Regions from separate parts of the Albibacterium profundi genome, predicted to be linked through region 2. Evidence: riboswitches for the same ligand, from Rfam matches in the RefSeq annotation. Region 2 holds a riboswitch; each other region holds the start of a gene.
What was found. Region 2 has a riboswitch for cobalamin ahead of WKR92_RS03545 (ribonucleotide-diphosphate reductase subunit beta). Riboswitches for the same ligand answer to the same signal wherever they lie in the genome.

Region 1 (4,411 bases), on a different contig from region 2:
AAGGGATTAAGTGTGCTATTTTTAATCGGTATACAAAGGTACGATAAATTAATGGAAAATCATGAGAAGCACCCGCCTTCAAGTGCCCCCACTCGTTCATTTGGCAGAAATTTTGCAATATTTGTTATATGAAAAAAGTAGAATTAAGCTTAAAAGAGCTTTATCGAAGATTTGGTAAGTCTGAGACTCGTGCTTCCCAACTTGTAAAAGACAAAGAAAAGACCCAGAGAACAATTGAGAAAGCATTAATGAAAGCAAACGCCAACAGGAATGATCTTACGGGTGTTTGGGATCAGCTGCAGAGTCTTTTTTCGCTCGTTCGCGATTATACGAACGGTAGTTATAAAAGTATACCTAAAAAGTCACTGATTGCCATTTTGGCGGGAATCGTATATTTTCTCTCACCGGTTGATATGTTTCCCGATTTTGTGCTTGGTTTTGGTCTGGTCGATGATATGTTTATTATTGGACTCGTGATAAAACAGGTATCAAAAGACCTTGAAAAATACCAACTGTGGAAAGCAGAACAGGAAGTTTCTGTGGAAATCACCAATCAATATTCCCAATAAGATTGTATCTTTAAGATATGAAGAAAACGATCATATTCGGATTTGTCCTAGCCTATTGTTTTATGGTGCCGTACTCGTTGCTCATTCAACACGTCTCCGCACAAAAAAAGGACAGTAAATCAAACTACCCAACTATTGGCTCAATCAAGGTTCTGAAACCAGAACTCAACAAGGTTATAAAAGCCGATGCTAAGATTGAAGTTTTAGCTGAGGGATTTAAATGGACCGAAGGAGCGCTATGGGTTGACAAGGAGGATATGTTACTCTTCTCAGATATCCCAAACAATAAAATACACAAGTGGACCGAAAAAAGCGGCATTGAGGACTATCTGTTTCCGTCAGGTTACACAGGTAAACAAGATCGTCCGGGGGAACCGGGGTCAAATGGTCTGATCGTCAATAAACAGGGTGAATTAATCCTAACTCAACACGGCGATCGTCGAGTAGCAAAGATGGCAGCACCTATAACCAGCCCAAGTGCTGATTTTATTCCGTTGGTTGATGGATATCAGGGCAAAAAGCTAAACAGCCCGAACGATCTTGTTCAACATAGCAATGGAGACATTTACTTTACCGACCCTCCATATGGCTTAAAGGAACAGACGATCGACAAGAGGGAACTTGACTTTTGTGGCGTCTATAAAGTTGACAAAAATGGAAATGTTACGCTACTGGTTGATTCCATTTCGTATCCAAATGGAATCGGCTTAACTCCGGACCATAAACAGCTCATTGTAGGCAATTCGGATGGAGCTGCCCCCTATCTATACCTGTATAACATATTAAACGACGGCTCACTTGAGGCTGCTGGTATTGCATTCGACTTCTCTCCTTATGGCGGCGGACCGGATGGCTTCACGATTGATAAAAAAGGAAACATTTATACGAGCGGACCTGGCGGCTTATGGATTCTAAACAAGAATTTTGAAGCTATTGGTCGAATCCGAATTCCACATCCAGTTTCTAATTGTGATCTTTCTGAAGATGAGAAAACCTTGTACGTGACGGCTAATCACCAACTACTGAGAATTAGGATGCGGTAATGGTATACTGTCTCATTAATGGCCTCAAAAGATCAACATTAATTGTATATTTGCTTCCATAAGTTCTTTTATTTCTTCAATCAAACCGAATAGGTCTTGCTTAGCTGCAAATTAAAAGGGAATCGTGTGTAAATCACGAACTGTCGCGCAACTGTAAGTAACGACCAGTCTTTATCCATTGAAAATCCACTGTCTTGAGAACCAGACGGGAAGGATGATAAAGATGTTACAAGTCAGGAGACCTGCCTATATCGAATTGACGATGCTTTCGCGAATTGAAGCAGAAGTCAGGTATGATACCTCCTATTCGTCCCTCTTGGTTGGATATTTAGCAACAGTGTCTCCCCTTACTCCTCTATTTTAATTTAAAAAAAGCATTACGAAGTTTAGCAAAGAGCTTTTAACTGATCTATTTATCTTTTAAAAAGCAACGAAACATGCTAACAAACAATCTTGGCTATCCGCGTATTGGTAGCCATCGGGAACTCAAAAAAGCCTGCGAGCAATATTGGTCAGGCAAGACGACTCAGCGAGAACTATTGCAGGTTGGGAAACAAATCCGCCTGCATAACTGGCAGCTGCAAAAAAGCGCGGGTATCGATCTCATCCCGTCTAACGACTTTTCCTTTTACGATCAGGTTTTGGATATGTCCTTAACCGTGGGAGCAATTCCTTCAGTCTACAACCAAATTATTTTAGATCGGGAAAATACAGAACTCGACCTTTACTTTGGAATGGCACGTGGCTACCAGCAAAAGGGATTGGACATCACAGCCATGGAAATGACCAAATGGTTCGATACCAACTATCATTACATCGTACCAGAATTCTACAAAAACCAACAATTTACGTTTTTCTCAAGAAAAGTAGTCGATGAATTCTACGAAGCTAAACAGGCTGGAATGCTTACAAAGCCCGTCCTGATTGGACCTATCTCCTACCTTCTCTTAGGAAAGGAAAAAGAAGCAGGTTTTCATCGTATTGAATTGTTAGAAAATCTTCTCCCTGTTTATTTCGAGATTTTAAACGAATTGAAAAACAATGGCGTCGAGTGGGTGCAGTTTGATGAACCATTTCTGGCTTTGGATCTTAGTGATAAAGAAAAAAAGTACTTTAAGTCGGTATACAAACAGATACGGTCAAAATTTCCCGGCATTCAAATCTTAGTGGCCAGCTATTTTGAAGGACTCAGAGATAATATCGACTTAGCATGCTCATTACCAGTTGACGCTCTGCATATCGATTTGGTAAAAGATCCAGCACAACTTAACGATGTGCTTGTTTCCTTACCTGATACGACAAAACTTTCTTTAGGAGTTGTTGATGGACGGAATATCTGGAAAAATGATTATGCAAGCTCATTGGCACAGATTCAACAGGTTGTCGATAAAATCGGCGATGAGCGGGTTCTGGTAGCAGCATCCTGTTCGCTACTACATTCTCCTTGCGATTTAGAGCTTGAAACAAATGACAGCATACTGGTTCCGGAAATCAAACAATGGTTAGCATTCGCCAAACAGAAGGTTTATGAAATCGTCAGCTTAAAGAAGCTGGCAACCGAAACTGCTGATGAAGGTTTAAAAAAAGAATTCATGAATAACCAGCACGCGACGAATAGCAGGAAAACGTCGTCCCTGATCCACGATCGTGCTGTAAAAGAACGTGAGAAAAGAGTTGAAAGTACTGAATTCCAAAGAGCAAGTCGATTTGATATTCGAAAGGAAAAACAAAGAGAGGTATTAAATCTCCCGCTTTTTCCGACTACAACAATAGGCTCCTTTCCTCAAACACGTGATATTAGAGCACAACGGGCACTCTTCAAAAAAGGACATATTAATTTGGAAGAGTATGAGCGGGCTTTGAAACTTGAAACCGAGAAAGCAATCCGCTGGCAAGATGAAATCGACTTGGATGTTTTAGTTCACGGTGAATTTGAACGAAATGATATGGTTGAATATTTCGGTGAACAATTGAACGGTTTCGTTTTCACTAAAAACGGGTGGGTGCAAAGTTATGGTTCTCGTTGTGTTAAACCGCCTATCATATATGGTGATATATCAAGACAAAAACCCATGACCATTGCGTGGACGCAATACGCACAGAATTTAACCAATAAATTAGTTAAAGGGATGCTTACAGGACCAGTTACCATTTTACAATGGTCCTTTGTCCGCGACGATCAGCCCAGATCGGCTACCTGCAACCAGATTGCCTTAGCAATTCGCGATGAAGTTGAAGACCTTGAAGCTGCCGGAATAAAAGTCATCCAAATTGACGAGCCTGCTATTCGGGAAGGTCTTCCGCTTCGAAAAAGCAAATGGCAAGCCTACCTTCATTGGGCTATTAAAGCTTTCCGCATTGCTTCCACCGGGGTGAAAGACGAAACGCAAATTCATACGCATATGTGCTATTCGGAGTTTAACGATATTATTCAACATATCGCGGAAATGGACGCGGATGTGATTACAATTGAGTGTTCGCGTTCTAAAATGGAACTATTGGATGCCTTTATCAGTTTTGCATATCCCCAACAGATCGGGCCAGGTGTTTACGATATTCACTCACCTCGTATACCTCTTAAAGAAGAAATGGTCGGCTTGCTCACGCGAGCTAGCGAAGTTATTCCGTCAGATCAGATATGGGTAAATCCAGATTGCGGTTTAAAAACGCGCAATTGGGAAGAAACGCAAAAGGCGCTTGTTGAGATGGTGGGCGCAGCCAAAAGTATGCGACTCGCAAAGGCTGAACCAATGAGCGTCTAACATGTGAACATCGTGTCTGCTAACAGACACGATGTTT
Region 2 (4,411 bases):
CTCTGGCTACGTTGGTAGTAAAGGCTCTTTACACCAAGTTTCCACGCCTCGATCATCAACATGTTGACGTCTTTGACCGGAAGGTTAGACGGGATATTGAGATTTAAGCTCTGAGCCTGATCGATGTATTTCTGACGAATGGATGCTTGCTGGATGATCTCGAGCTGACTGATTTCTTTAAAGGTTTTGAAAACGGCTTTCTCTTCGTCGCTCAGTTCGGTTAAGTGTTGCACGCTACCGTGGTTCAACATAATGCTGCGCCAAATATCTTCGTTGTCTAGGTCTTTTTCGACGAGCAACTGGCGTAGGTATTTGTTCTTCCGCATAAAGTTACCTTTCGCGAGTCCGGCTTTGTAATAATTGCTGCTAAAAGGTTCAATGCCTGGTGAGGTCTGACCTAAAATGGCAGAAGAGGAGGTGGTAGGGGCGATGGCCATCAAGGTGGTGTTTCTTTTTTCGTAACCTTTCAGGATCTCGGGTTCGCCATAGATGTTTGCCAATTCTGCGCTGGCTTTTTCTGCTTTTTCGCTGATGTCCTTGAAGATGGTGGTGGTCAATCGTTTTGCATCCATCCCTTCGAAAGGAATCATGTTTTTTTGAAGATAGGAATGCCAACCCATCACGCCCAATCCTAAAGCGCGATGCCTTTTGGCAAAGCGATTGGCAGAAGCTAAGTAGTAATTATCTTCCGTTTTGGCAATGAATTCTTGTAATACTGCATCCAGAAAGAACGTAGCCAGCCGCACAGCGCCTGTATCTTTCCATTCATCGTATAACTCCAGGTTCATCGATGAGAGGCAACAAATAAAGGATTCGTCGAAACTGGATGGTAAAGCAATCTCTGAGCATAGATTACTCGAGTATATTTTCAGGTTTTTATCCTTATATACCTGTGGTTTGTTTCGGTTGATGTTATCCGAGAAGAATAGATAGGGGAGTCCTTTTTGCTGACGGCTCTCCAGTACTTTTGCCCAGATTTTACGTTTATCCATGTCGCCGTCAATCATGTCCTGCATCCAGTAGTCGGGTACACAAATACCTGTAAAAAGATTTTGTATGGGATTGCCGATATTCTTGATTTCCAAGAATTCACCAATATCCGGATGATCAATATCCAAATAAGCAGCAAAGGCCCCGCGCCGAACGCCGCCCTGCGAGATGGTATCCATGGCGGTATCAAATAGTTTCATAAAGCTAACGGCACCGCTACTTTTCCCATTGTCGGTAACCGCACTGCCGCGTTCGCGGAGTTCACCAAAATAACCGGAAGTGCCACCGCCAATTTTGGTTTGCATAATCACCTCACCGAGTTTATGAGTGATGCTTTCTATATTGTCCGGTACGTAAACATTGAAACAAGAGATCGGTAGGCCTCTTTCGGTACCCATGTTTGCCCAAATCGGCGAGCTTAAGCTCATCCAGCCTTTTTCGATCATCTCGATAAACGGTTCGCAAAGTTCAGGCTTATAGAGTCGCTTAGCGGCCGCCATAGCGATCCGTTCGATAGCCGTTTTTGTCGTTTCGCCTTTGAGCAGATAACCTCGGTTGAGGATTTGCTGACTTTCTTCATTTAACCACCAAAGTCTTTCCATCTTCGTCAATTATAATTTTTAAAACAGGGATTTTTTGTTTAAAATAAGTCGTTTGCAGTAATACTTTTATCATGTTTGGTGTAGTCTACCGGCCTTTTGGCAAAGAAATCATCCATGCTGTTTGCAAATACTTCTTCTTCAAACCACACCATCGGCTGATAATCGCTTTCAGATACATTGAAGGCTCTCGGCATTCCAATTCTGCGCAAGCTGTCATCCGCACGATACTTCATGAAGTTCAGGAGGTTGGTCTTGTTCACGCTCTCAATTTCCCCACTCTCAAATATCCAGTCCAATATCTCCGCTTCTACCTCAATTGAGTTTCTGACAATATCCATAATGCGGTTCTTCGTCTCGTCGTCGAAATATTCAGGAAACTCTTCTTTGATTTTGTTGACAATGTAAATGCCTGCATTCGCATGAATTTGTTCATCCACCGAGGTCCAGGCAATAATGTTGCTCACGTTTTTCATCGCCCCTTTGAAGCGCGTAAAGGAAAGGATGATAGCGAACTGGCTGAACAGGGAAACATTCTCGATCAAAATGGAGAATAGAATCAGAGAGAAAAGATATTCCTTCTCATCTTCAGATTTGGTATGTGCCAGGGCCTCTGAGAGATAGTCGACACGCTTTTTTATAACCGGAACATCAATCAACTGTTCAAATTCATTATTATAACCGAGTACATCCAGCAACCTTGAATAAGCTTCCGAGTGTCTGAATTCGCATTCAGCAAAGGTGCTTCCCAAGCCATTAAACTCTGGTTTCGGTAGGTGATGATACAGGTTGCCCCAGAAGGATTTTACGGCAACTTCGATTTGTGCAATCGCCAGCAGGCTTTTTTTAATAACTTCCTTTTCATTGGCATCCAAATGGGAGTGGAAATCTTGGACGTCGGCAGTGAAGTCTACTTCTGAATGGACCCAAAATGATTTGTTAATAGCTTCTGTAAAGTTCAGAATTTCGGGGTACTCGAAAGGTTTGTAATTTACCCTCTTGTTAAAAATGCTCATACTACTTTGTGTTTTAAATTGAAAAAAACAAATTAAAAAGTAGGATGTACAAACGGATACGGGCTGAAGGGTCTTGAGATCAATACCTTAAAGTATTCATTCGGACATTTACTTTTTTTGCGAAAGCAAAGTCTAGCGAAAAAGGAAGGTGATCTGGCTTATAGAATAATTCCTACTTACAGTTGCGCGACAGCTCATGAATTTCACACGATTCCCCTTTTTTATTAGTGTAATACCTGATCGCTATGATTTTACATCAAGACAAATCTATTGTTTTAATTGATGAGTGGGGTAAATATTTATCAACAATAACACCGTTATTCACAAACGTGAATGCAAAGCTTAAATGGTCCACTCGTCGTGTACCACGCCAACCAAGTAATAGTTGCCGTTGACCTGCTTGAATATCAAGCGAAGAGCCCGCCAGTCCATGCCACTGTATTTTTCTTCGAAGCCGGAGAAATGACTTTCAGTGAATTGTGTTCCTGGGTAAATTTCTTCTTGGTTGTTGATACTATTCCCGGATGCAATGGATTCATTAACGCTAAAAGTTTCCGGTTCCAGAAAATCTACATCGTAGACATACCTGTCAAAATACTCCTTTGCGGTGAGTTTAATGTCATCGCCTGTTCCGTCTGCTGCGCCCCAGATCTGTTCTTCCTCACTGTTCACCGCGCTCAGAAAATCGGCTTGTGATAGGTGGACGTCTGTGTCAGGACGAATATAAGCGTAGGGAGAGAAGCGAACGCCTTCATCCGGATGGATGTATTGTGCGATTGCTTCATAGTTTTTATCCTTGAATTCCTTTAAGATCGCTTTGCTGACCTGGGTCAAATCCGTTCTGACAATAGCCGTATCCGTCGAGTCGCTTGCAACATTCAGCGAGTCGCTTTGATCTTCGCTTTGTTGGTTGTTGCTATTATTACAGGACGCGAACAGGGTAAGCGCGATAATAAATACGAAAAATCTTTTCATGTTTTCTAATCTTGAATACGTATAAATGTAATAAAAAAATAGTAGAAGGAAAGCTAAGAGCGGAAAACAATGCCAAAAAGATAAAGCGACATTTTGACAAGATGCAGTTGTCAACTTGCAAAGTACACGTTTTAATTGAACAGTGGTCAAACAGTGGTCAACCAGACTTCAAGCAGTCCTTAACCAATGGTAAAAGGACTGGTTGGGGACTATACAATCACAGTTTGTCCATGGTTTGTTTAGAAGAATGTATTATTCGTTTCTTATTGATTTAGTTCGGGCTTTTTACTGAATGAGCTGATGGTATTGCTCAGTGAAGTTTGGACGTTGGCCGGTTGACGTAATCCGAAAAATATTTAAAAATGTTTTTGATTTTTAACAAAAGATACTACCTTTGCAATCCATAATTAATCCTATACCTGCGGAAGTGGCGTAATTGGTAGCCGCACCAGACTTAGGATCTGGCGCCTCACGGCGTGGGGGTTCGAGTCCCTTCTTCCGCACTTGATTCCTCTCGACATAATCGGGGGGAATTTTTGTTAAATGAATAATTAACGGCAAACGTAATAGCAGCTATGAATATTTCCCAAGAAAACATTGATGACTTGAATGCAGTAGTCAGCATAGAATTAAAACCAGAAGACTATAAAAGTCAAGTTGACAGTGCTATTAAAACTCAAGCTAAGCAAGCGAAGTTACCAGGTTTCCGTCCTGGAATGGTACCTACTTCGCATATTAAGAGAACCTATGGTAAAGCGATCTTAATCGATGAAATCAATAAAATTGTTAGCAATAGCCTAAACGATTATCTAACGGAAAATAAACTAGAAA
Region 3 (4,411 bases), on a different contig from region 2:
AACCGCCATATCGTTCCCCACATCACCCAGCCCCTTAGTAATTTCAGGATTAATTTCATTGTATATATTTCTGTGATACTCACCGGCTTGTAGATCCATATAATCCAAGGAAGCCTTATTCATATTCATATTTCCTTCGTTAAGAAGATAGAAACCTTTGATGGAAGCATCCGGATCAGCATCTTCTACTTCCTCCTTTTCTGAAGGCAGAGGTTGGTGGTCTTTTTTACAAGACTGGCCAATCAGCAAAAAGGCCATAAAAAAGACGATAATACATGTTGTTTTACTTGGTTGAGGTGATTTCATATAATTAGTGTTAAGGATAATCGATAGTGCCGCCCCGGCATTGGAAAATTGAGAATGACATCATAGTGCTGGTCAAGAACGTTGTTCACTTCCGCACGAAGCTTTAAAGTCGTTTGCTTGTGTTGCAGCGCATACCACACAGACACATCATGCGTATACCAGGGATCAACATAGTTAGCTGGGATATTCGCTTTTTGACTATAACGCTCGCCGGTATAAATAAAACTATAGTTCAATCCATAATCGTCGGCACTTAACATACCGGCAAACGAACCGCTGTGAACAGGAATGTATGGAATCTGATGCCCGAAATTAAATGCGTTCTGCGTATGATCCTCGGCCCTTTGATATGTATAATTCATCAAGCCCGAAAACTGGAGCTTAGGAGAGACCTTGCCTACGACTTTAATATTGGTCTCTAAACCGTTGATCTTCACTTCGCCCAGGTTTAACATCGTCCAGCGAAACAAGTTGGCGCTCGGAATAGCTACAATTTTATCTTTCACAAGGTTACGATAGACATCTGTTTGGATACCTATATAGTTGAAGAAAGCATGATCGACGCGTTTGAAATATGTAAAACCCATATTATACTGATGCGTATACTCCGGGCGCAGAAAAGTATTTCCGATAAATGTATAATAAAGATCATTGAACGTCGGCATCCTAAAAATAGATTTATAGAATCCTCTCAGTCGAAAGTCGCTGGACTCAAAAGGCTTCCAGCTAGCCATCACGGTTGGCGTAAAATCCTGTTGATCCCCGGCCGACTCGAACACCTGCACATCGTCATCTACATAGGTAGCCAACAAACTCCCCTGAATATAGAAACTGTTCAACCTATAGTCAGTCGCCAACGCAGCCAAGAATGTATTTCTTCTCGGAAATTGAAAGCGATACAAATTCGCATCAAGCTTATTATGTATATAATCAACTGAAAAGTTGGCGCGCCAGTTTTGACGAATACGAAAGGCATTCGCGACGGAGACATATCCTTCCTTTTGCTGGTATTTATTATCCAAAAAACCCTCCGTCGTCACATATTCAGGATCTAAATAGCGATTATAGTCGACCGCCAATTTTGCTTTTATAGCAAACCGATACCGCTCTGAAACCCGTTTCTCCACGGCCAATTGCAGAAAATTACTTTCATCCCATAAACGTTGTGAATAATCAAAACGATTTGCTACAATAGCACCCGGCAAACCTCTTTCCGATTCATAATGATAATACTTCGCCTGCCAAGACATGGTCGAGTCCGGTTTTCCAAAAAGAGCTGCTTCCAACCTAAATGCCCGAATATCTGCGTTAGTACGGGTTGCCGTCGTATCATAAACCCCGTTCGTATAGTTAAAATCATATCGGCCATGCGCGTTTGTGTATTCCGAACTTAGTCGCGCACTAAGACTTTCGTTCAGCTTATAATCCACATTCAGCGCCGAATTAAAAAGGCCAAATGACCCACTTTTCAAATGAACCGACGCATTCAAACGTTTATTCCCAGTGAAAGTCGGCTCCATACTAAGCAAAGAGATTGAACTCGCTGAAGCATAAGCCTTCGCCGGTTGGAACAGATTGGGGTCTTGTCCGTTAATCACAGAGACCTGCTCCATATTGGCAAGCGATAGCTTCCCTAAATCAACCTGTCCGTTTTGAGCATTTCCAATAGCGATACCATCATAGAATACCTGTGTATGATTAGTGCCCAAACTACGAATATTCACTGTTTTTAATCCACCAACCCCGCCATAATCCTTCAATTGAACACCCGAGAAGTAGCGGACCGCGTCGGCGACCGACAGGCTGTTTAGCTTGTCAAGAACCTCCTTATTTAAACTTTGCATTGGTACTGGAGATCGCAAAATCTCAAGCTGTTGAAGTGAATTTATTTCAACTTCGTTTAATTCATAGCTTTTAAGAGAATCAGGATCAAGCCTCCTAAGCTCCTGCGCAGCAATAGGCAATACGGATACGCACGTTAAGGAGAACGTAACAACCAGCGATACCGAAGTAAATATAAAGATCCTCATTTCATTTTGCCTAAGACATAGCAATTGAGGCATAAGAATAACTATAGGAAAAAAATAGTTTTCTCATTCCAGCTTCAATCCTCGAAAGCTATGAATATTATTAACTTTAGGCAGGTCTTCTGACTTACTCCGGCTATTCGGCCTTCCCGCCTGTAATGGCAGTGACCCTTTGGAATGAATAGCCTGTATAGGAGAATACAGCTGCGGGACAGTTTCGGAATCTCACCGAATTCCCTTTTAAGTCTCACCCATGTAGATATAGGTAGGACACCAAAAGCGAAGCAAAGATACCAACAATAAATGATAGTTTACAGCGAACTTTCACTTCCACCAGATTTCCAGTCCTAATATCCTCAATAGCAACCGTCTCTCTCTTATTTTAGGCCAAGAAACGTTAATGCCTTCGAACGAGAATGTTTTTGCTGAATAGCTGTCCGCACCCCGGTTATCAGTCTGCTTGTAATTTAACACTTTACTTATCCTGCCCTTATTCACTTATACCAGAGCAAGTTACTTCGAATTACAACCAAACTCTTCCATCCTGATTTTTATCAGCTCTACGGGATTGACGTTTGGAAGTTCAGAGGTTTTATCTTCATATTCGGATATCAGTTTCACCAAAAGCTTTAATTCTTTATAATCTGCGGTTCCAGCTTTAGAATACTTGATCTCCTCATATCTTTTGATAGCTGACTTATACTCACCTTCCGATTAATCAAAAACCACATTTGCTTTTTCATACCTTAATTTTATTAAATTGTTGAAGCATCTATAATATCGTATTCTTGATGAGTGCCTATAAAGCGAATATCGACCAGAGCGGCATAAAGATAACTTAAATTAGTACAGTTGTAGACTCCAAGTCTTTGGATTTTAGTTGCGAAACACTATCTTCATTATTATCGTAATACTTTAAACGTAAAAAATATGAGGAGTTTCGCTATTGGTCTAAGCCTTCTAGTGATGATACTTGCCAATAACGCAGTCTACGGCCAGCTGCATCAGGCCAAGAATGTAAAGCGACCAAATATCATTGTTTTTTTGGTGGATGATATGGGCTGGATGGACACCTCCGAGCCCTTCGGCGACAGGCCGTACCCACTTAACAACACATATCATACTCCCAATATGGAGAAGTTGGCAGCGCAAGGGATGAAATTTACCAACGCCTATGCGACGCCGGTCTGCACCCCCTCGCGGGTCAGCATGCTCACCGGCATGAATGCTGCACATCATGGGGTCACTCATTGGACATCTATACATAAGGACACGCCTTCAGATCACCAGGATAGCATATTTCATCGAGTAGAGTGGAATTATAACGGATTCAGCCCAATTGGCGGGATCCCGCATACAGCAACGGCGACACCGCTCCCGCAACTGCTACAGGATGCTGGTTATTTCACGGTTCATGTTGGAAAAGCCCATTGGGGCGCACAGGGAACACCAGGGGCCAACCCATTGAACCTAGGTTTCATGGTCAATGTAGCAGGGAATGCCATCGGTCATCCTCAGAGCTACTACGGTAAGGACAATTACGGGAATATTCCGGGGAAGTTTACGTTCAATGCCGTGCAGGGTCTAGCCGAATATTATGGAACGGATACTTTTCTTACCGAAGCACTTACTCAGGAAGCTATAAAATGCATTGAGCCAGCTGTGGAGGCTGGGAAACCGTTTTACCTGCATCTGGCACATTATGCAGTGCACGACCCCATACAGGGGGATCCGCGTTTTGTTCAGAAATATCTGGCGCGCGGCCTTAATCCCAGAGAAGCTAAATATGCAAGTATGGTCGAGGGTATGGATAAAAGTCTGGGCGACCTAATACAATATTTAGAAGATCAGGGCTTAGCAGAAAATACCGTTATCTTATTCATGTCGGACAACGGCGGACTGAGCCTTGGCTACGCACGGGGTGGAGAACCACATACGCAGAATTATCCTCTTAAAGCCGGGAAGGGTTCAGTTTATGAAGGTGGCATTCGTGTACCCATGATCGTGGCGTGGCCGGGTGTGACTGAACCCGGCTCCAGTAGCGCGCAGCCGGTCATCATCGAAGATTTTTTCCCGTC

Region 1: linked by a shared signal. The riboswitch ahead of metE (5-methyltetrahydropteroyltriglutamate--homocysteine S-methyltransferase) and the one ahead of WKR92_RS03545 (ribonucleotide-diphosphate reductase subunit beta) in region 2 are both predicted to bind cobalamin.
Region 3: linked by a shared signal. The riboswitch ahead of WKR92_RS00055 (TonB-dependent receptor plug domain-containing protein) and the one ahead of WKR92_RS03545 (ribonucleotide-diphosphate reductase subunit beta) in region 2 are both predicted to bind cobalamin.

Annotation. Positions count from the first base shown of each region.
Region 1 covers NZ_JBBVGT010000001.1:240,077-244,487, forward strand. The annotation lists gene WKR92_RS01100 (YkvA family protein) at 129-569, shown strand; gene WKR92_RS01105 (SMP-30/gluconolactonase/LRE family protein) at 587-1,612, shown strand; cobalamin riboswitch at 1,687-1,876, shown strand; gene metE (5-methyltetrahydropteroyltriglutamate--homocysteine S-methyltransferase) at 2,050-4,374, shown strand.
Region 2 covers NZ_JBBVGT010000002.1:505,013-509,423, reverse strand. The annotation lists gene WKR92_RS03550 (ribonucleoside-diphosphate reductase subunit alpha) at 1-1,592, opposite strand, end outside; gene WKR92_RS03545 (ribonucleotide-diphosphate reductase subunit beta) at 1,631-2,605, opposite strand; adenosylcobalamin (AdoCbl) riboswitch at 2,705-2,838, opposite strand; gene WKR92_RS03540 (hypothetical protein) at 2,948-3,580, opposite strand; tRNA gene WKR92_RS03535 (tRNA-Leu) at 4,002-4,083, shown strand; gene tig (trigger factor) at 4,156-4,411, shown strand, end outside.
Region 3 covers NZ_JBBVGT010000001.1:10,208-14,618, forward strand. The annotation lists gene WKR92_RS00050 (YncE family protein) at 1-306, opposite strand, end outside; gene WKR92_RS00055 (TonB-dependent receptor plug domain-containing protein) at 303-2,336, opposite strand; cobalamin riboswitch at 2,429-2,626, opposite strand; gene WKR92_RS00060 (sulfatase) at 3,264-4,411, shown strand, end outside.